One region of the Limnohabitans sp. MORI2 genome, then DNA from elsewhere that is predicted to be linked to it. Evidence: riboswitches for the same ligand, from Rfam matches in the RefSeq annotation. Region 1 holds a riboswitch; the other holds the start of a gene.
What was found. A riboswitch is a leader RNA that binds a small molecule or an ion and turns the genes downstream of it on or off. The one in region 1 is predicted to bind S-adenosylhomocysteine.
Positions count from the first base shown of each region.

Region 2: linked by a shared signal. The riboswitch ahead of ahcY (adenosylhomocysteinase) and the one ahead of metH (methionine synthase) in region 1 are both predicted to bind S-adenosylhomocysteine.

Region 1 is NZ_AP027058.1:44,751-54,976, reverse strand. It holds gene QMG27_RS00215 (DUF692 domain-containing protein) at 1-727, opposite strand, end outside; gene QMG27_RS00210 (hypothetical protein) at 758-1,003, opposite strand; gene QMG27_RS00205 (sigma-70 family RNA polymerase sigma factor) at 1,150-1,698, shown strand; gene QMG27_RS00200 (DUF1109 domain-containing protein) at 1,695-2,336, shown strand; gene metH (methionine synthase) at 2,392-5,127, opposite strand; S-adenosyl-L-homocysteine riboswitch at 5,178-5,259, opposite strand; gene QMG27_RS00190 (hypothetical protein) at 5,346-5,588, opposite strand; gene QMG27_RS00185 (homocysteine S-methyltransferase family protein) at 5,706-6,749, opposite strand; gene recQ (DNA helicase RecQ) at 6,824-8,713, shown strand; gene QMG27_RS00175 (phosphoenolpyruvate carboxykinase (GTP)) at 8,924-10,226, shown strand, end outside.
Region 2 is NZ_AP027058.1:2,360,665-2,370,890, forward strand. It holds gene QMG27_RS11335 (anhydro-N-acetylmuramic acid kinase) at 1-81, shown strand, start outside; gene erpA (iron-sulfur cluster insertion protein ErpA) at 78-443, opposite strand; gene rpsI (30S ribosomal protein S9) at 612-1,004, opposite strand; gene rplM (50S ribosomal protein L13) at 1,014-1,442, opposite strand; gene rlmJ (23S rRNA (adenine(2030)-N(6))-methyltransferase RlmJ) at 1,652-2,530, shown strand; gene QMG27_RS11360 (OmpW family outer membrane protein) at 2,600-3,205, opposite strand; gene metF (methylenetetrahydrofolate reductase [NAD(P)H]) at 3,331-4,170, opposite strand; gene QMG27_RS11370 (TlyA family RNA methyltransferase) at 4,193-4,948, opposite strand; gene ahcY (adenosylhomocysteinase) at 5,007-6,443, opposite strand; S-adenosyl-L-homocysteine riboswitch at 6,542-6,626, opposite strand; gene QMG27_RS11380 (ATP-binding protein) at 6,754-8,532, shown strand; gene QMG27_RS11385 (peptide chain release factor 3) at 8,579-10,210, shown strand.

The DNA.
Region 1 (10,226 bases):
GGCCGCCGATGCGCTCATACGCGGCCAGCAGCAAATGCCACACAGGGTCAATCACCTCTGCGCCGTGTGTGTCGATCAGCAGGCCATCGGGCTCTACATAGTGGCCTGCCACATGCACATAGCACGTGCGCTCGAGCGGCAAGGTGTTGAGGTAGTCCAAGGCATCAAAGCCAAAATTTTGGCTGTTGACGTAAATATTGTTCACATCCAAATGCAGCAGGCAGTCGGCCTCTTTCACCACCGCCGCCACAAATTCGGCTTCGCTCATGTCAGCGCCGGGTGGAGCGATGTAGGTGGATGCGTTTTCAATGCCAATGCGCATTTCCAAAATGTCTTGCGCTTGCTTGATGCGCTTGGCTGTCCACATCACGGCCTCTTGGGTGCAGGGGATGGGCAGCAAGTCGTACAAGTGCGATTCATCATCAGAACACCAAGACAAATGCTCGGTGAAGAGCTGCATGCCATGCGCCTTCATGAAGGCTTTGGTTTTGTGCAGCAGTTGTGTGTCCAGCGGTGCAGGCCCACCCAATGAGAGGGACAAGCCGTGGCATACAAACGGGTAGCGCTCGGTGAAGTGACGCAAATCTTTGGCCGACCGGCCTCCCAAGCCAGCCCAGTTTTCGGGCGCGACTTCAAAGAAGTCGATGACGTTTGGCACGCCGTGTTTCAGCGGCTCTATCAATTCACGGCGAAAGCCAAGGCCTGCGCCTGAGAGGGGTCGGTTCATGATGGCGTCACTCCACGCGAGTTGCTTGAATTACTTCTTACCGCCGCAAGAAGCATCTTTCTTTTTGTCTGCGCCACATGAGGCTTCTTTTTTCTTGTCAGCACCGCACTTGGCTTCGCCGCATTTGCCGTCTTTTTGCTTCATGTCGGCTTGGGCCAATTGGTAGCCGCTGTCGAGCTTGCTAGCCTCAAATGGGTTGGCTGCGATAGCGGGGCTGATGGCGGCCACAGCAAAGGCAGAGCCCAAAGCCAATGAGAGGAATTGTTGTTTTTTCATGATGAGAGTCCTTTGAAAGGTGAGTTGATAATCATGACCAGCGGTCTTTGGGTAATTCGCCGCCGCAAACAAATTGGTTACAGATATTTATTTAATTTTTTCTGTAACTTTTCATCGTCCTCTGACGAACTGATGTCACCGTGGATATACAAACCTTAGAAACCTCATTGCACGCCACATGGATGCAAGCGTTAGCAGGCCATGCGCCCAGCTACGAAAAAGCGCTGTCTGCCATCAGTGGGCATTTGCGTGCGTTTTTGAAGCGTCGTTTGTATTCACGGCCCCAAGACGTCGAGGACCTCGTGCAAGAAACCTTGTTGGCCATTCATCAAAAGCGACACACCTACCAAAGCGACCAACCGCTGACGGCTTGGGTGTATGCGATTGCGCGCTACAAGTTGATTGACCACTTGCGTGCCCATTCGCGCCGCGAAAGCAAGCACGACGACATCGACGATTGGGCAGAGCAGCTGTGGACAAGCGAGGACGCACAAGCCAGCGATGCCTCGCGCGATGTGCACCAGCTGTTGTCTGAACTGCCCGACAAGCAACGTGTGCCGATTGAACACACCAAGCTGCATGGCCTGTCGATTGCTGAATCCGCGCAACTCACAGGGCAAACCGAAGCCGCTGTCAAAGTCAATATCCATCGCGGGCTCAAAGCCTTGGCTCAAAAATTTGGAGTCACCCCATGAAAACCAACCATCTCATTGCCATGCTGGCTGCTGAAGCCAGCGCCACTCCCACTGCCTCGCCCTTGCGCCGCTGCGCACAAGCCACCGCTGCCGGCATTGCCCTCAGCTTGGCACTGGTGCTCACGCTGTGGGGCTTGAACCCCGAGCTGAATACCCTCGCTCACACCCCAGCGTTTTGGGTGAAGGTGGTGTGGTTGGCCCTCATGTGTGTATTTGCAGCACCAGTGGTGATGCACTTGGCGCGCCCCGGCGTTGCTGCTGGCAAAGGCATGTGGGGCATCGTCGCAGCGCTTGCGGGCATAGCCCTGCTGGCGTTGATGCAAGTGGCCACTGTGGATGCGGACACGGGCATGCAGCTGATGCTTGGCCGTTCGTGGCAAGAGTGCAGCGCCAGCATTGCGGCGCTGTCTGTGCCCCTGCTCGCTACATTGCTCTGGATGCTGCGCGGCATGGCCCCTACGCGCCCAGCATTCGCGGGCGCAAGTGCTGGCTTGATGGCGGGCGCTATGGCGAGCTTGGTCTATTCACTGCACTGCACCGAAACCGCCTATGCATTTGTGGCAGTTTGGTATGTGGCGGGCATCGCCGTGATGACTGGTGTTGGCGCGTTGCTAGGCTCACGCTTGTTGCGTTGGTAAACCGCGAACCACGCACAAACAAAAAAGGCTCCGTTCACACGGAGCCTTTTTGCTTTTACAAATTAGGCGCCAGCAATCGCTCTAAATCTTTCACCGCCACCCCTTGGCGTTGCGCCAAGTCTTGCACTTGGTCTTCGCCGATGCGACCCACGTTGAAGTAGGTGGCCTCGGGGTGCGCCAAGTAAAAGCCGCTCACGCTGGCTGCGGGCGTCATGGCCAAGCTGCTGGTCAGGCCCATGTCGATTTCGTCGCACTGCAACACGGCAAACATGTCCTGCTTTGCACTGTGGTCGGGGCAGGCAGGGTAGCCAGGCGCGGGGCGAATGCCTTGGTATTTTTCTTTGATGAGGTCTTCGTTGCTCAGCGCCTCATCTGCGGCGTAGCCCCACAAATCGGTGCGCACGCGCTGGTGCATGCACTCGGCAAAGGCTTCGGCCAAACGGTCGGCCAAGGCTTTGAAGAGGATGGCTGAGTAGTCGTCGTGCGCGTCGATGAAGCGCTTTTCTTGCTTCTCTGCACCGAGACCTGCTGTCACGGCAAACAGGCCCACATAGTCTGCCGCTTGAGTTTGGTCGGCCACGAAATCAGACAAGCAGCGGTTGGGGTTTTGCACACCATCGCGCTCGGGCTTGACGGTTTGCTGGCGCAAGCCATGCCACGTCATCACTTGCTGTTGGCGGGTTTCGTCGGCATAAAGCACGATGTCGTCTCCCACGCGTTGCGCGGGGTACAAGCCCACCACCGCGTTGGCGGTGAGCCAGCGGTTGGCGATGATTTTTTTCAGCATCGCTTGGCCGTCGGCATAGACCTTCTTGGCTTCCGCGCCCACGACCGCGTCGTCGAGGATGGCGGGGAAAGGCCCTGCCAAATCCCAGGTCTGGAAGAACGGGGCCCAGTCAATGTATTTCTCCAACTCGGCGAGGTCGAAGTTTTTGAACACGCGACGGCCAATGAACTTTGGCTTGGCGGGTGTGTAGTGGTCAAAGCTCACATGCGCGGCGTTGGTGCGGGCTTCGGCCAAGGTCACCAAAGGCGTGTGCTTTTTGTTGGCGTGTTGCTCGCGCACTTTGGCGTAGTCAGCATTCAACTCGGCAATGTACTTGGCCGCTTGGTCTGACAACAAACCTTGCGCCACGCTCACGCTGCGCGAGGCATCGGGCACGTACACCACGGGGCCGTCGTAATGCGGCGCAATCTTCACGGCGGTGTGCACGCGGCTGGTGGTCGCGCCGCCAATCATCAGGGGCATGAGGCGGCTGCGGAAGTAGTCGTCTTTTTGCATCTCGCCGGCGACGTATTGCATTTCTTCCAAGCTCGGTGTGATGAGGCCAGACAGGCCAATGATGTCCGCGCCCTCTTCTTTGGCCTTGGCCAAAATTTCGTGGCAAGGCACCATCACGCCCATGTTCACCACTTCGTAGTTGTTGCACTGCAAGACCACGGTGACGATGTTTTTGCCAATGTCGTGCACGTCGCCTTTGACGGTGGCCATGACGATCTTGCCCTTGGCTTTCACGTCTTGGCCCGCTGCGGCTTGCTGGCGTTTTTCTTCTTCGATGTAGGGCACAAGGTGCGCCACCGCTTGCTTCATCACGCGGGCTGACTTGACCACTTGCGGCAAGAACATCTTGCCTTGGCCAAACAAATCACCGACCACGTTCATGCCGTCCATCAAGGGGCCTTCAATCACGTGCAGCGGGCGGCCGCCCTTGGCCAAGATCTCGCGATACGCCTCTTCGGTGTCTTCGTTGATGAACTCAGTGATGCCGTGCACCAGTGCGTGCGAGAGGCGCTCGGCCACCGCCACGGGTTGCTCGGGCGTGCCGCGCCACGCGAGTTTTTGGCTGTCGTCTTTGGCCGCGCCTTTGGCGGTTTCGGCCACTTCGATCAGGCGTTCGCCTGCCGTGAGGTGGGCCTCACCCTCTTTGTATTTCGGCATGCGGTTCAGCACCACGTCTTCCACACGCTCGCGCAGCGTGGGCTCGAGATCGTCATACACGCCCACCATGCCCGCGTTCACGATGCCCATGTCCATGCCCGCTTGGATGGCGTGGTACAGGAACACGGTGTGAATGGCTTCGCGCACAGGGTCGTTGCCGCGGAAGCTGAACGACACGTTGGACACACCGCCGCTCACCTTCGCGCCGGGCAGGTTTTGCTTGATCCAACGCGTGGCTTCGATGAAGTCCACAGCGTAGTTGTCATGCTCTTCAATGCCGGTGGCAATAGCGAAGATGTTGGGGTCGAAGATGATGTCTTCGGGTGGGAAGCCCACTTCATCCACCAACACGCGGTAGGCGCGTTCGCAAATTTCAATCTTGCGGGCGTAGGTGTCGGCTTGGCCTTTTTCGTCAAACGCCATCACCACGGCCGCTGCACCGTAGCGCTTGACCAGCTTGGCTTGACGCTTGAACTCGTCCACGCCCTCTTTCATGCTGATCGAGTTGACGATGCCCTTGCCTTGGATGCAACGCAGGCCCGCTTCAATCACGTCCCACTTGCTGGAGTCCACCATCACAGGCACACGCGCAATGTCGGGCTCGCCCGCCATGAGGTTCAAAAAGCGCACCATGGCAGCTTGGCTGTCGAGCATGGCTTCGTCCATGTTGACGTCAATCACCTGTGCGCCGTTTTCGACCTGCTGACGCGCCACGGCCAAAGCCTCTTCGTATTGGCCGTTCAAAATCATGCGGGCAAACGCTTTGGAGCCCGTCACGTTGGTGCGCTCGCCCACGTTGACAAACAAGGAGCCCTCGCCGATGGAGACAGGCTCAAGGCCAGACAGCTTCATGGGGGGAACGGCTTTTGAAATCATGGGGGTACTCACCTGGGAACTCGCAAATCAGGTGAGCGTCGTTGCAAAAGATTCGGCCCCAAGCCTGACTTCACGCGAGTTGGTGAAGCTGCAACGCTCCTCGGGGGATTGTGTATTTTAGCTGCACCGTAATGCCGCGCTAAAAAGCAAAAAGCCCGCATGAAAGCGGGCTTGGTAAGCATCGCATGGCTAGCTCAATGAACCTTGAATTTGCTGTGTGCTCGGTAGCTGTTGTGCATGGTGTCCCATTCCAGAACTGGCGCATGGGCGCTGAGAAATTCGCGCAGCAATTGGCTGGACTGCAACTTGGTCAGCTCCAACTTTTCAGAGATCAAACTACGGTTGACGTGGCCGTGCTCTTTGTAAATGGCCATGACGGCCTCCACACGACTTCTGAGATGGCGACCAGCTGGGGTATCGATGAATTTTTGAGGCATCACAAAACTGACAAAACTTCTAATATGTCAATTTTGTGAATATTCAATCCCCGTGTAAATCCGCCAAATGGCGTATTTAGGCACATGCAACTTACGTTTTTTGTAAGTTGCGATTAATTATGCGGCTTCTCTGTAAAACGGCCCTGCACTCAGCGCACGCGCTTTGTCATTGGCCACGGCTTGGGCAATCGCACCAATGTGGTCAGGCGTGGTGCCGCAGCAACCGCCCACGATGTTGACCAAGCCTTCGGCCGCAAACTCGTGCACCAAGCGGCTGGTGACGTCCGGCGTTTCATCAAAGCCGGTATCGCTCATGGGGTTGGGCAAGCCAGCATTGGGGTAGCAGCTGATGAAGGTATCTTCGGCCACGCGGTTGAGTTCTTGGATGTAGGGACGCATGAGCGTGGCGCCCAAAGCGCAGTTCAAGCCAATGGCCAAGGGCTGCGCGTGGCGCACGCTGTGCCAAAACGCGGTCACGGTTTGGCCGCTCAAGATGCGACCCGAGGCGTCGGTCACGGTGCCGCTGATGATGAGGGGCAAGCGCTCGCCGCTGGCTTCAAAAAACTCTTCAATCGCAAACAACGCAGCTTTGGCATTGAGGGTGTCAAAAATGGTTTCAACCAACAGCACATCGGAGCCGCCCTCGACCAAACCTTTGACTTGCTCGTAGTAGGCCGCGCGCAACTCTTCAAAGCTCACATTGCGTGCGCCGGGGTCGTTCACATCGGGGCTGATGCTGGCAGTTTTAGGCGTGGGGCCCACGGCGCCCGCCACAAAGCGGGGTTTGTCGGGCGTGCTGTATTTGTCGCAAGCTTCGCGGGCAATGCGGGCCGAGGCCACGTTCATCTCGTAGGCCAAGTCGGCCATGTCGTAATCTTCTTGCGCAACCGTGGTGGCGCCAAAGGTGTTGGTTTCAATCAGGTCAGCACCGGCGGCGAGGTAACGCTCGTGGATGTCGCGAATCACATCGGGGCGGGTGAGGCTGAGCAACTCGTTGTTGCCCTTCACGTCTTTGTGAAAGTCTTTGAAGCGCTCGCCACGATACTGCGCTTCGTCTAACTTGAAGCGTTGAATCATGGTGCCCATCGCGCCGTCAAGGATGGCGATGCGTTTGGCCAAGATGGCGGGTAATTCTTTTGCGCGTGTGTAGGCTTGAGTCATCCCGCCATTGTAAGAAGCAGGGACAATAGCGCCTTCATGCCTCTGCCAACGCCCACCTCCCCCCGAAAGTCGCCGTGCCCACGTCTGTGAATCCGCAAGACATCTTGCGCGAAGTGTTTGGCTACAACGCGTTTCGCGGCCCCCAAGAAGCCATCGTCAACCACGCGTGTGGCGGTGGCGATGCGCTGGTGCTCATGCCCACGGGCGGTGGCAAATCACTCTGTTACCAAATACCAGCCATTGCCCGTCAACGCGCGGGGTACGGCATCACCATCGTGGTGTCGCCGCTCATCGCCCTCATGCACGACCAAGTGGGTGCGCTGCATGAGGCGGGTGTAGAAGCTGCCTTTTTAAATTCCAGTTTGAGTGGCGAAGAAGCCAATGCAGTAGAGCAACGCCTGCGCCGTGGCGACATCACGCTGCTGTACGCCGCGCCCGAGCGTGTGACCACGCCGCGCTTTTTGGCCCAGCTCGACATGCTGCACGAGCAAGGCCGCCTGAGCCTGTTTGCCATTGACGAAGCCCATTGTGTGAGCCAATGGGGCCACGACTTCCGCCCCGAATACCGTAGCCTCACGGTGCTGCACGAGCGCTACGCAGGCGTGCCACGCATCGCGCTCACTGCCACGGCTGACGCACTCACACGGGCCGACATTGTGGAACGTTTGCAGCTCGAAGACGCGCAGCAATTTGTCAGCAGCTTTGACCGCCCAAACATTCGTTACACCATCGTCGAGAAAAAAGACGCCTCGCTGCAACTGCTGCGTTTCATCCAGCGCGAGCACGTCGGGCCTGACTGGCAAGACAGCGGCATCGTGTATTGCCAATCGCGCAAGCGCGTGGAAGAAGTGGCCAAGAATTTGTGCGATGCCGGTATCAACGCTCTGCCTTATCACGCGGGGCTCGACAGCGCCGTTCGCCAAAAAAACCAAAACCGCTTTTTGCGCGAAGAAGGCCTGGTGATGGTGGCCACGATTGCGTTTGGCATGGGCATCGACAAGCCCGATGTGCGCTTTGTGGCGCACTTGGACATGCCCAAAAACATCGAGGGCTACTACCAAGAAACCGGCCGCGGCGGCCGCGACGGCCAAGAAGCCCACGCATGGATGGCCTACGGCCTGAACGACGTGGTGAACCAACGCCGCATGATTGACGAAAGCCCGGCGGGCGAAGACTTCAAACAAGTCATGCGCGGCAAACTCGACGCCCTCTTGGCCTTGGCCGAAGCGACCGATTGCCGGCGGGTGCGACTGCTCGGTTATTTCGGCGAGACCTACGCCCCCGATGGGGCACCTAAATACACCTGTGCGAGTTGCGACAACTGCCTCAACCCGCCCGACATTTGGGACGGCACCGAGGCTGCCCGCATGTTGCTATCCACCATTTACCGTGTGAAGCAGCAAAGCGGCATGTCGTTTGGTGCAGGCCACATGATGGACATCTTGCGCGGCAAAGATACCGAGAAGGTCAAGCAGTACGGCCACGACACCCTCAGCACCTTTGGCATTGGCGCGCACTTCAGCGAGGTGCAGCTACGCGGCGTGTTGCGCCAGCTCATCGCGCTCGGCGCTTTGGGTGTGGATGCGCAAGCTTTCAACACCTTGTATTTAACTGAGGCCTCACGGGCCGTGCTCAAGGGCGAGGTCACCGTGCGTTTGCGCGCCTCGGTGTCCACCCCTGCCGACCGCAAAGGCAAACGCACGGCCAGCGGCGCCTCCAAACCCGCGCCCATCGCCTTGGACGATGCGGGCCAAAAACGTTACGACGCGCTCAAGGCCTGGCGCTCAGAAGTGGCCAAGTCGCACAACCTGCCCGCGTACGTCATCTTTCACGACGCCACTTTGGCCGCCATAGCGCAAGCCGAACCGCAAGACCGCGATGCCTTGCAGGGCATCGCGGGCATCGGCGCCAAAAAGCTCGAGGCCTATGGCGACGAGGTCTTGCGGGTGGTAACTTCTGCCTAGGGCCTTCCCTAGAAATTACATAAAACCGCCTTAAAAGTAATACTTTTCGGGGTTTTCATGTAACTCATAGGGTTTTTGCAAGGTTCGGGAAGGGGTGAGTTTCATAAAATAGCCACCCCGCTGATGTAAACCGGCGGCAATGAATTGAGGTCAGAGCCTCGCAGCAACTCGCTGGGCTCTGACCTCAATTTTTTGACTTAGGAGCTTTTTATGAACATCAACGCACCCGCGTATGTGAAGAACCCCAAGCTGGTAGCTTGGGTGGCCGAGATGGCCGCACTCTGCAAGCCCGACACCGTCTACTGGTGCGACGGCAGCCAAGAAGAATACGACCGCCTGTGCCAACAGCTCGTGGACGCTGGCACCTTCAAAAAGCTCAACCCTGCCAAGCGCGCCAATTCATTCTTGGCTTGCTCTGACCCTTCAGACGTGGCCCGCGTGGAAGACCGCACCTACATCTGTTCTGAAAATAAAGAAGACGCCGGCCCCACCAACAACTGGATGGAACCCGCCGAGATGCGCGCCACGTTGAACCCCTTGTTCGACGGCTGCATGAAGGGCCGCACCATGTACGTCATCCCGTTCAGCATGGGCCCTCTGGGTTCGCACATTGCCCACGTCGGCATTGAGCTCTCCGACAGCGCCTACGTGGTGGTGAACCAAAAACTCATGACCCGCATGGGCAAAGCCGTGTACGACGTGATCGGTACCGACGGCCCCTTCGTGCCTTGCGTGCACACCGTGGGCGCACCTTTGGCTGCTGGCGAAAAAGACACCACCACTTGGCCTTGCAACCCCAACACCAAGTACATCGTGCACTACCCAGAGACCCGCGAAATCTGGTCTTACGGCTCGGGCTACGGCGGCAACGCCTTGTTGGGCAAGAAGTGCTTTGCCTTGCGCATTGCCTCCAACATGGGCCGCGACCAGGGTTGGTTGGCCGAGCACATGCTCATCTTGGGTGTGACCAGCCCCGAGGGCAAAAAGTACCACGTGGCAGCTGCGTTCCCTAGCGCTTGCGGCAAAACCAACTTCTCCATGTTGGTACCTCCCGCAGCCTTCAACGGCTGGAAAGTCACCACCATCGGTGACGACATTGCTTGGATCAAGCCCCACGCCGACGGCAAGATGTACGCCATCAACCCCGAAGCTGGCTACTTTGGCGTCGCTCCCGGCACCAACATGAAAACCAACCCCAACTGCATGTTGAGCCTGCACAAGGACGTGATCTTCACGAACGTGGCTTTGACCGACGACGGCGACGTGTGGTGGGAAGGCATGGAAAAAGACACTGGCAAATTGCCCGATCACCTGATCGACTGGCAAGGCAAAGACTGGACCCCCGCCATCGCCAAAGAGACTGGCGCTAAGGCCGCTCACCCCAACGCCCGCTTCACCGTGGCCGCGACCAACAACCCCGCTTTGGACCCCCAATGGGACGACGCCAATGGCGTGGCTATCGACGCCATGTTGTTCGGCGGCCGTCGCTCCACCACCGTGCCACTCGTCACCG
Region 2 (10,226 bases), 330 kb from region 1:
GTGCTCGGCCTGCCTGGCAACCTACCAAAAGTAACGGGCGCCAAAGGCGCCCGCGTACTGGGTGGAATTTATAAGGCTTAAACCGAGAACGATGAACCGCAACCGCATGTGGTTGTAGCGTTGGGGTTCTTGATGACGAACTGAGCGCCTTGCAAGTCTTCCTTGTAGTCAATCTCAGCGCCCACCAAGTATTGGTAGCTCATCGCGTCGACCAACAAAGACACGCCGTTTTTGTTGATGGTGGTGTCGTCTTCGTTGACGATTTCATCGAATGTGAAACCGTATTGAAAACCTGAGCAACCGCCACCTTGCACGAACACGCGCAGCTTCAAATCGGGATTGCCTTCTTCTGCAATCAGGTCCGCCACCTTAGCTGCCGCGCTATCGGTGAAGACGAAAGGGGATGGCATTTCTGTTGGTACGGTTTCAGCAACTGCGCTCATGGGAGGACTCCTAATTCAATGGCTAAAAGTATAGCGCTTTAGTCGGAAATGGCACTGCGCCGGCCTTTAGAAACGCTGTTGACGATGTGGGCATTGGCGCGAATGACACACACAACAAAAAAGCCGCAAGGGCGAACCCATGCGGCTTTTGGCAAAACAGGAAGCGGATTAACGCTTGCTGAACTGCTTGCGGCGGCGAGCAGAGTGCAAGCCAACCTTTTTACGTTCGACTTCACGAGCATCGCGAGTCACGTAACCGGCTTGTGACAGAGCAGACTTGAGGCCTGCATCGTAGTCAATCAAAGCACGAGTGATACCGTGACGCACAGCACCTGCTTGGCCAGATTCGCCACCGCCGTGCACGTTGACTTGGATGTCAAATGCTTCAACGTTGCCGGTCAAAACCAGAGGTTGCTTCGAAATCATGATCGAGGTTTGACGGCCGAAGTAAGCGGCGATGTCTTTACCGTTGATCGTGATTTTGCCGGAGCCTTTTTTCAAGAACACGCGAGCGACGCTTGATTTGCGACGGCCGGTGCCGTTATTCCATTCACCAATCATGTCAGCTCCTTAGATGTCCAGCACTTTAGGCTGTTGTGCGGTGTGTGGGTGCTCTGCACCACCGTACACCTTGAGCTTTTTGATCATGGCGTAACCGAGTGGACCTTTAGGCAACATGCCCTTGACAGCCTTCTCGATGGCGCGGCCAGGGTGCTTGGCTTGCAGATCGCGGAAATTTGTTGCAGTGATACCGCCGGGATAGCCCGAGTGACGGTAGTACACCTTGTCCAAAGACTTGGTACCAGTGACCTTGATCTTGGAAGCGTTGATGATGACGATGAAGTCACCTGTATCGACGTGGGGTGTGTAAATGGCTTTGTGTTTGCCGCGCAAACGGAGAGCAACTTCGCTGGCTACTCGTCCGAGCACCTTATCGGTGGCGTCAATCACAAACCACTCATGCACCACGTCAGCGGGTTTTGCGCTGAATGTAGACATAGTTAAATCCTAAAAGGAGAGTTGGTTTGTAGGGTCCTTTTCCACGGTCGGCGTTCTTCTGTTGAGAACCTCTTAGGTGGGATGTGCCTTTTTCAAAGCCTCTGCCGCGGGACCACTCAAACGCTGCATAGCCAAAGATTATAAGCAAAATCAAGCACTTGCGCAAATTTGGCCAAAACAAGGTGATTTGGCGGGTTACCATCCCGCTTATGTTCAGTTATCGCCACGCCTTTCACGCCGGAAATCACGCCGACGTCCTCAAACACCTCACTTTGATTGCCACTTTGAAGCATTTGATGCACAAAGACGCGGGCATTCAGTTTGTGGACACGCATGCGGGCGCAGGCCTGTACCGTTTGGACGGCGACTATGCTGAAAAAAGTGGCGAAGCCGCCGAAGGCATTTTGAAGGTCTTGAACCTCAAAGGCCCCGCCGCCCTGACCGATTACCTAGACATGGTGGCCAGTTTCAACGCCAAAGGCAGCCACAAGATTTACCCAGGCTCGCCGTTCATCATCCACAAGCTGCTGCGCCACGAAGCGCGCGACCGCTTAAAGTTGTTCGAGCTGCACCCCACCGACCACAAATCGCTCTCGGGCAATGTGCAGCAGCTCGAAGCGGGCCGAACAGTCAGCGTGGCTCGTGCAGATGGCTTTGAGTCACTCAAGGCTTTGTTGCCGCCTCCCGTGTCAAGCACAGGCTCTCGCCGCACCTGTGTGTTGATTGACCCGAGCTACGAAATCAAGAACGACTACTACCGCGTGATCGATTGCATCCAAGACAGCTTGAAGCGCTTTGCCACCGGCACTTACATCGTCTGGTACCCCATCGTCCCGCGCCCTGAAGCACACGATTTGCCTCGCAAACTCAAAGGCTTGTGCAGCCAAGTCAAAAAACCATGGATGCACGCCACTTTGGCGATTGGCCGCGAAACGGGTAGCAAAGATGCGGGCCTGAGCGCCAGCGGCATGTTCATCGTCAACCCGCCGTTCACCCTCAAGCCCTTGCTTAACGAAGCTTTGCCTGTGGTGGAAGAAGCTTTGGCACGTGGACCCGGTCGCGGGTGGGTGGTGGAATCGGGTGGTTAATTCGATGCTTTCAAATGCATGGAAAAAGGCCTCGCACTGCGAGGCCTTTTTGCTTGAAGATGCTAATGCTTAGAAGCGGTAGCCGACACCGACACCCACCACGACGGGGTCGAGCTTGAGGTCACCGTGCTCCACGCCACCCACATAGACCTTGCTCTTGAGATAAATCTTTTTCACATCAAAGTTAAAAGACACTTGCTTGGTCAAAGGCACATCAACACCCACTTGAAGTGCAGCACCAACACTTTTATCGCTCAGAGTGACGTTGTTAGTACCGCCAGCTGCGCTGATTTTTTCAGCTGAAATCTGCGTGAAGTTCAAGCCAGCACCCACGTATGGTTTGTAACCATTGAGGTCTGTAAAGTGGTACTGAGCCGTCAAAGTTGGCGGCAGATGTTTGAACGTTCCCAAGTCGCTACCGTTAGAGTACACATGCTGCTGTTGTGGCACAGTCAAAATCAGCTCGGCCGCTACGTTTTTATTGAAAAAATAGCTCACATCCACTTCTGGAATGGTCTTGTCATTCACAGAGAGGCCCAAGCCCAGACCTGTCGCATCGTTATTCGCCATATTCAAATTCACGGCACGTGCGCGAACCAACCAAGGGCTTTCTTGAGCGGCAACCTGACCAGCAACCAACATGCCCAAAGCGGCGGCGATAAGAACTTTTTTCATTTTTTGCTTCCTTAAACTCGGGTCTATTCCCGTGCTGTTGATTTCACAGCGAGGAAGGAAGCAAGACATTGACTCCGGTCAAACCCTTGCAAAAAGGTGTTTGATGAAGATCAAACGATCACTTGTCAGCTCATCAACCCTAGGTTCTGACAAATGGATAAAGTCGCCGCACTTTGGTTCATGCTGTAGAAGTGCAAACCCGGCGCACCGCCCGCACGCAGCTGCTCGCACAAGTCGGTCACCACCTCTAAGCCAAACGCTTTGATGGAAGCGATGTCGTCGCCGTAGCCTTGCAAGCGCAAGCGAATCCAACGTGGGATCTCAGCACCACACGCATCTGAAAAGCGCAGCAACTGCGAAGAACTGGTGATAGGCATGATGCCCGGAATGATGGGAGCCTCAACACCCAGTTTGTCAGCATCTTCTACAAAACGGAAATACGCATCGCTGTTGTAAAAGTATTGCGTGATGGCCGAATCCGCGCCCGCCTTCACCTTGGTGGCAAAGGCTTGCAAGTCCGCTTCTGCCGATTTGGCTTGGGGGTGAATCTCGGGATAGGCAGCCACTTCAATGCTGAAGTCATCGCCCGTCTCAGCTCTGATGAACGCCACCAAATCGCTGGCGTATTGAAACTCACCGCCCGCGCCATAGCCACTGGGCAAATCGCCACGCAAAGCCACCAAACGCTTGACGCCCATGGCTTTGAACTCGGCCAGTTGCTGACGCACGCTCTCACGCGTAGCGCCAATGCAAGAAAAATGTGACGCGGCAGACATGCCTTCGCTCAAAATTTCTTTCAACGTTGAGATGGTGCCCGCTTGCGTGGAGCCGCCCGCACCGTAAGTGACCGAGCAAAACTGTGGCTTGAGTGGGTACAGCGCTTGACGCACCGCGCGCAACTTCTCTGCACCCTCTGGCGTCTTGGGTGGAAAAAATTCAATGCTCAAGCTGCTGTTCGCGTTCATATCCGTCTCACTTGTTGGCGCGTCATGGACGACGCGCACCAATCCAAAATTCGTTGTTGCCATCGCCCCCGGCGATGGCGCTGGGCCAGTAGCCCAACACGTTCAAATCTAACTCAGCACAGGCCTGGCGCAAGCGCGCTTCAACCTGCACATAACTGGCTTTGTCTTTGACCAAGCCGCCCTTACCAATGTCGCTGGGCTGCAATTCAAACTGCGGCTTGACCAACATCAGCAACGCGCCGCCCCTTTTCAACAAAGGCAGCAACGCAGGCAACACCAAGGTGAGCGAGATAAACGACAAATCGCCCACCACCAAATCAAATCCTTGATGTGCATCTGGCACGCGCGCATCATTTGCTTCTAGCTCGCGGGCGTTGATGCGTTCCACACACACCACGCGTGCATCCTCACGCAAGCGTGGATGCAACTGGCCATGTCCCACATCTAGACCCACCACTTGTGCAGCACCTTGTTGCAACAAGCAGTCGGTGAAGCCACCGGTGCTTTGCCCCACATCGAGGCAACGCAAACCCAGGGCAGACAAGCCACTGCTTTGCAAAGCGCCTTCGAGCTTTAAACCACCACGAGACACATAGCGAGCTTCAGCGTTGTCTAGCAAACGCACTTCACATGGCAGTGGCAACTCGTCACCATTTTTGACCACGCGTTGCCACAGCTTGGCGCCCAAGCGCCATTCAACACCCGAGGCGATCAACCGCTGCGCTTGAGAGCGCGACGCAGCCAAACCTCGTTCAACAAGGAGTTGATCTGCACGCATCGAATGGAGAATGGGTTTGTCGCGTTGCGAGTGCCCCGAGAACGGGGCACGCCACACATCAATAGCGGTAAGTGTCGGGCTTGTAAGGGCCAACCTTCGGCACGCCGATATAAGCAGCTTGCTCGTCGGTCAACTCAGTCAACATGGCGCCGACTTTCTTCAAGTGCAAACGCGCCACTTTTTCATCGAGGTGCTTAGGCAACACATAAACCTTGCCCACGTCGTAAGCGTCTTTGTGTGCGAACAATTCGATTTGCGCAATCGTCTGGTTGGCAAACGAAGACGACATCACAAAGCTGGGGTGGCCTGTGCCGCAGCCCAAGTTCACCAAGCGGCCTTTAGCCAACAAGATAATGCGCTTGCCGTCTGGGAAGATGACGTGATCCACTTGTGGTTTGATCTCTTCCCACTTGCACTTCTCTTCCAACTTGGCAACTTGGATTTCGTTGTCGAAGTGACCGATGTTGCAAACGATGGATTGGTCTTTCATTGCAGCCATGTGTTCGTACGTGATGACGTCACGGTTGCCTGTGGTGGTCACGAAGATATCTGCTTTGTCAGCAGCGTATTCCATGGTCACCACTTTGTAGCCTTCCATGGCGGCTTGCAAGGCGTTGATCGGGTCAATCTCAGTCACCCACACTTGGGCGCTCAAAGCGCGCAAGGCTTGGGCAGAACCTTTACCCACATCGCCGTAGCCTGCGACCACGGCTACTTTGCCAGCGATCATCACGTCGGTTGCGCGCTTGATGCCGTCCACCAAGGACTCGCGGCAGCCGTACAGGTTGTCAAACTTGCTCTTGGTCACGGAGTCGTTCACGTTGATCGCACGGAACATCAAAGTGCCTTTGGCCGACATCTCTTTCAAACGATGCACGCCGGTCGTGGTCTCTTCAGTCACGCCGATGATTTCAGCGCTCTTGCGGCTGTACCAAGTTGGGTCTTGCGCGAGCTTGGCTTTGATCGAGTTGAACAAGCAAGTTTCTTCTTCGCTGCTGGGGTTGGCGATGACGGATGCGTCTTTTTCAGCACGCTTGCCCAAGTGCATCAACAACGTGGCGTCGCCACCGTCGTCCAAGATCATGTTGGGGCCTTCGCCAGGTGTGCCTTTCGCACCGAAGTCAAAAATGCGGTGGGTGTAGTCCCAGTACTCTTCCAAGGTCTCGCCTTTGGTGGCGAACACGGGAATGCCTGCTTCGGCAATCGCAGCAGCGGCATGGTCTTGGGTCGAGAAGATGTTGCAAGACGCCCAGCGCACATCAGCACCCAAAGCCTTCAAGGTTTCGATCAACACAGCCGTTTGAATGGTCATGTGCAAAGAACCGGTCACGCGAGCACCTTTCAATGGTTGTGACTTGGCGAACTCTTCGCGGATAGCCATCAAACCGGGCATTTCGGTTTCGGCAATTTTGATTTCTTTGCGGCCCCAAGCGGCCAAAGACATGTCGGCCACGATGTAATCGGCGGCGGCGTTGGTTTTAAGAACAGCGTTCATTTGTGAGACTCCAAAAGTTGGCAAAGCCACTAGCAACGCGCGGTCAGCGTCATCTGGGAGTCCGAAGAATTCTTCGAGGAGCTCACCTCACGTTGACTAGTGGGTGAGCGCGGTTGGCAGTCCGAGCCTCACCTGTGAAACCAGCCCCTTGCGGGCCGACAGGCTGCAGCGCTCCTCGGAATGCCAACATTTTAGCGCAAGCAAAGCAATTTCCTTAAAAATAGTCATTAAGCATTAACATTGGATGATGCATGTCAATCGCCGAACCCATATTTTCATCAAACGCTCGCTACCGCCACAACTGCGCAGCATGCGAGATGTTTTCTTTGCGTCGTTCACGATCTCCGCCATCATCGGCTTGGTGAGCATCGCCGTTTGGCTCTACTGGATGGGCAACATGCGCAGTGCAAACTCGGCCATGGTGGCATCCTTTTTAGTGGCGGCATCCATGGCGGTTTGGCGTTATGGCGGCGGCGTCAAATCAGGGGTGGTGTTGTACCAAGTCACCTTGATGGGGGTTGTGCTATACAACGCTGCCATCACAGGAGGTGTCACGTCCCCCGTGCTCACATGGCTGGCCATCATCCCGCTTCTACCCTTATTTACAGCATCACGCACATGGGCCCAAGCATCGATGCTTGCATCCATGCTCGGCGTGTTGGGGCTATACCTTGCGCAAACGCGAGGTTTGTTGCCAGCCTTGGAAGTGCAATTTGCGCTTCAATCGGTGGGTGATTCAGGCATCGGTCAAGACGCCTCATGGCAAAGCATGTCGTTTGCCGCAGGCATGTTTTCACTCATGTTGTTTGCACAAATGGTGCTCGTGCAAACGTACGACACAGCCAACGAGCAGTACCTCCGACGCTTGCGCCAATCCAATAAGCGACTAGAGACGCTCTCCGCCAATTTGAAGCTCGCCAACGCGCACAAAGATCAATTCTTAGCCATGGTGAGTCACGAAATGCGGACACCGCTCAATGCAGTGATGGGATATTTGGGACTTTTGTCCACAGACACCCAACTACCGCAAACAGCAGGCCAATATGTGCAAGGCGCACGCAACTCAGCATCACATTTGGTCACCGTCATCAATGACTTGTTGGACTTTTCACAAATCCAACAAGGCAAGTTGGTGCTTAGTCCACAAGCCGTCAATCTTCGTGAGATGCTGACGCGCACACACCAGACATTGGCCCCACGCGCCAATGAACAAGGTTTGGACTACCCGCTGATCTTGGAGGACTCTCTTCCTCACTGGGCTTCGATTGATCCGCACCGACTGGCGCAAATCATCATCAACCTCTTGGGCAATGCATTGAAATTCACCACAGGTGGCGAAGTGCGCATGCGGGTCAGTTTCAAACGAGATACGCCAGAGAGCCGGCACGGTCAATTAAGCATCAGCGTCGAAGACACAGGCGCAGGCATTGCCCCCGAATCGCTGGACGCGATCTTTAAACCCTTTGTTCAACTCAAAGTGAGCGACCACGACTTGAAGGCTGGCAATGCATTGCACGGCAATGGTCTCGGCCTCGCCATCACACGCAGCTTGGTGCAAAGTCACAAAGGCACCATTGGGGTTACCAGCCAACTGGGCGTTGGCAGCACATTCACCGTATCACTGCCCATTGAAGAGGTCGCACCGCCAGCCAACCGAATCACAACAGATGCGGTAATTCATGATGTGCCGCTTGACTTGCTCGTGGTCGACGACCACCTCACCAACCGATTGGTGGCTAGCGCCAGCATCAAGCGCAGCCTACCCAAAGCCAATATTGACCAAGCGATCAACGGCACCGAAGCCTTAGAAAAAATGCGTGAGCATCGCTATGACTTGGTACTCATGGACCTCATCATGCCGGACATCTCGGGCACAGAAGTGGTTCGCCGCATTCGCAACGATCCAAGCCATCCGCATCCAGATGTTCCCGTCATTGCCTTGACCGCCAACGTAGCCGAAGAAGCAGTCAATGAATGCATGTCCTTAGGCTTCAAAGACGTGCTACCCAAACCGTTTGACAAAGAGGTGCTGATCCAAGCCATCCTCACTCACGCGCTCAAGGAGGACGCGCAACCTACGGCGCTATGATTCTGGCCTTGCGCTCCATTTTTAAGCGCCTTTTTCTTGCCTATCCATGAGCTCCTTTCTGAACGAAGTGCGCCGTCGCCGCACCTTTGCCATCATTTCTCACCCCGACGCGGGTAAAACCACACTGACCGAAAAGCTGTTGCTGTTCTCGGGTGCGATTCAAATCGCGGGCGCTGTGAAAGGCCGCAAAGCCAGCCGTCACGCCACGTCCGACTGGATGGAGATTGAAAAGCAACGCGGCATTTCGGTCGCCTCGTCTGTGATGCAGATGCTCTATCGCGAGCACGTCATCAACCTGCTCGACACACCTGGTCACAAAGACTTCTCGGAAGACACCTACCGCGTGCTCACCGCCGTGGACTCGGCCTTGATGGTGATTGATGCGGCCAACGGTGTTGAAGCGCAAACCCGTCGCTTGATTGAGGTGTGCCGTCAGCGCGACACGCCCATCATCACATTCGTCAACAAGATGGACCGCGAAGTACGCGACCCACTCGACATCCTTGACGAAGTCGAACGCGAACTCGGTATGCCTTGCGTGCCCATGACTTGGCCTGTGGGTCAAGGCAAGTTGTTCGGCGGCATCATCAACTTGCGCACGCAAGCCATGACCGTGTTTGACTCGGGCTCCGAGCGTTTGCCACAAGACTTCGAAACCCACCCCCTCACCGAGCAAGCCCAACTGGCTGAGCGCTTCGGTTTGGAATGGTCCACCGCCATGGAAAACATGGAGCTGGCCACAGGCGCATCGCCCAAGTTCGACAAAGATGCCTTCTTGGCCGGCAAACAAACCCCCGTGTTCTTCGGCTCGGGTGTGAATAACTTTGGTGTCATGGAAGTGCTCGACGCCTTGGTCGACCTCTCCCCATCGCCTCGCCCGCGCTTGAGCCACTTGGTGGTCAACAAACAAGCAGTAGAGAAAACCATTCAGCCCGAAGACGAAGGCTTCGCAGGCGTGGTGTTCAAAGTACAAGCCAATATGGACGCCAACCACCGCGACCGCATCGCGTTTGTGCGCGTGGCCTCGGGCAAGTTCACACCCGGCATGAAACTCAAAGTGCAACGCACCGCCAAAGAACTGCGCCCCACCAGCGTGGTGACCTTCATGTCGCAGCGCCGTGAAGCGGTGGAAGAAGCCTATGCCGGCGACATCATCGGCTTCACCACCCACGGCGGCGTGCAGTTGGGTGACACCATCACCGACGGGCCCGCTTTGCAATTCACAGGCCTGCCATTCTTCGCGCCTGAACTTTTCATGACGGTGATTTTGAAAAACCCACTGCGTACCAAGCAACTGCAACAGGGCTTGGACCAATTGGGTGAAGAAGGCGCGATTCAGGTGTTCAAACCCGAAGCCGGCGGCGCAATGCTCTTAGGCGCGGTGGGCCAGTTGCAGTTTGAAGTGGTGCAACACCGCTTGAAAGCCGAATACGACTGCGACGTGAAGCTAGAAAGCTGCCAGTACACCGGTGCACGTTGGATCACGGCGGACACACCTGCGGAGCTGCGCGAATTCACCAACGCGTATCCGCAGCGCATGGCTTTGGATGCGGCCAATACCTTGGCGTATTTGTGCACATCGCCTTATGACGTGCGGTTGGCGCAGGAACGGTTTCCGAAGATTCATTTCCATCCTTTGCGTGAGCACGCTGGACTTGCGCTTTCTACAGCGGGTTGATTCTTTACTTTTGTAG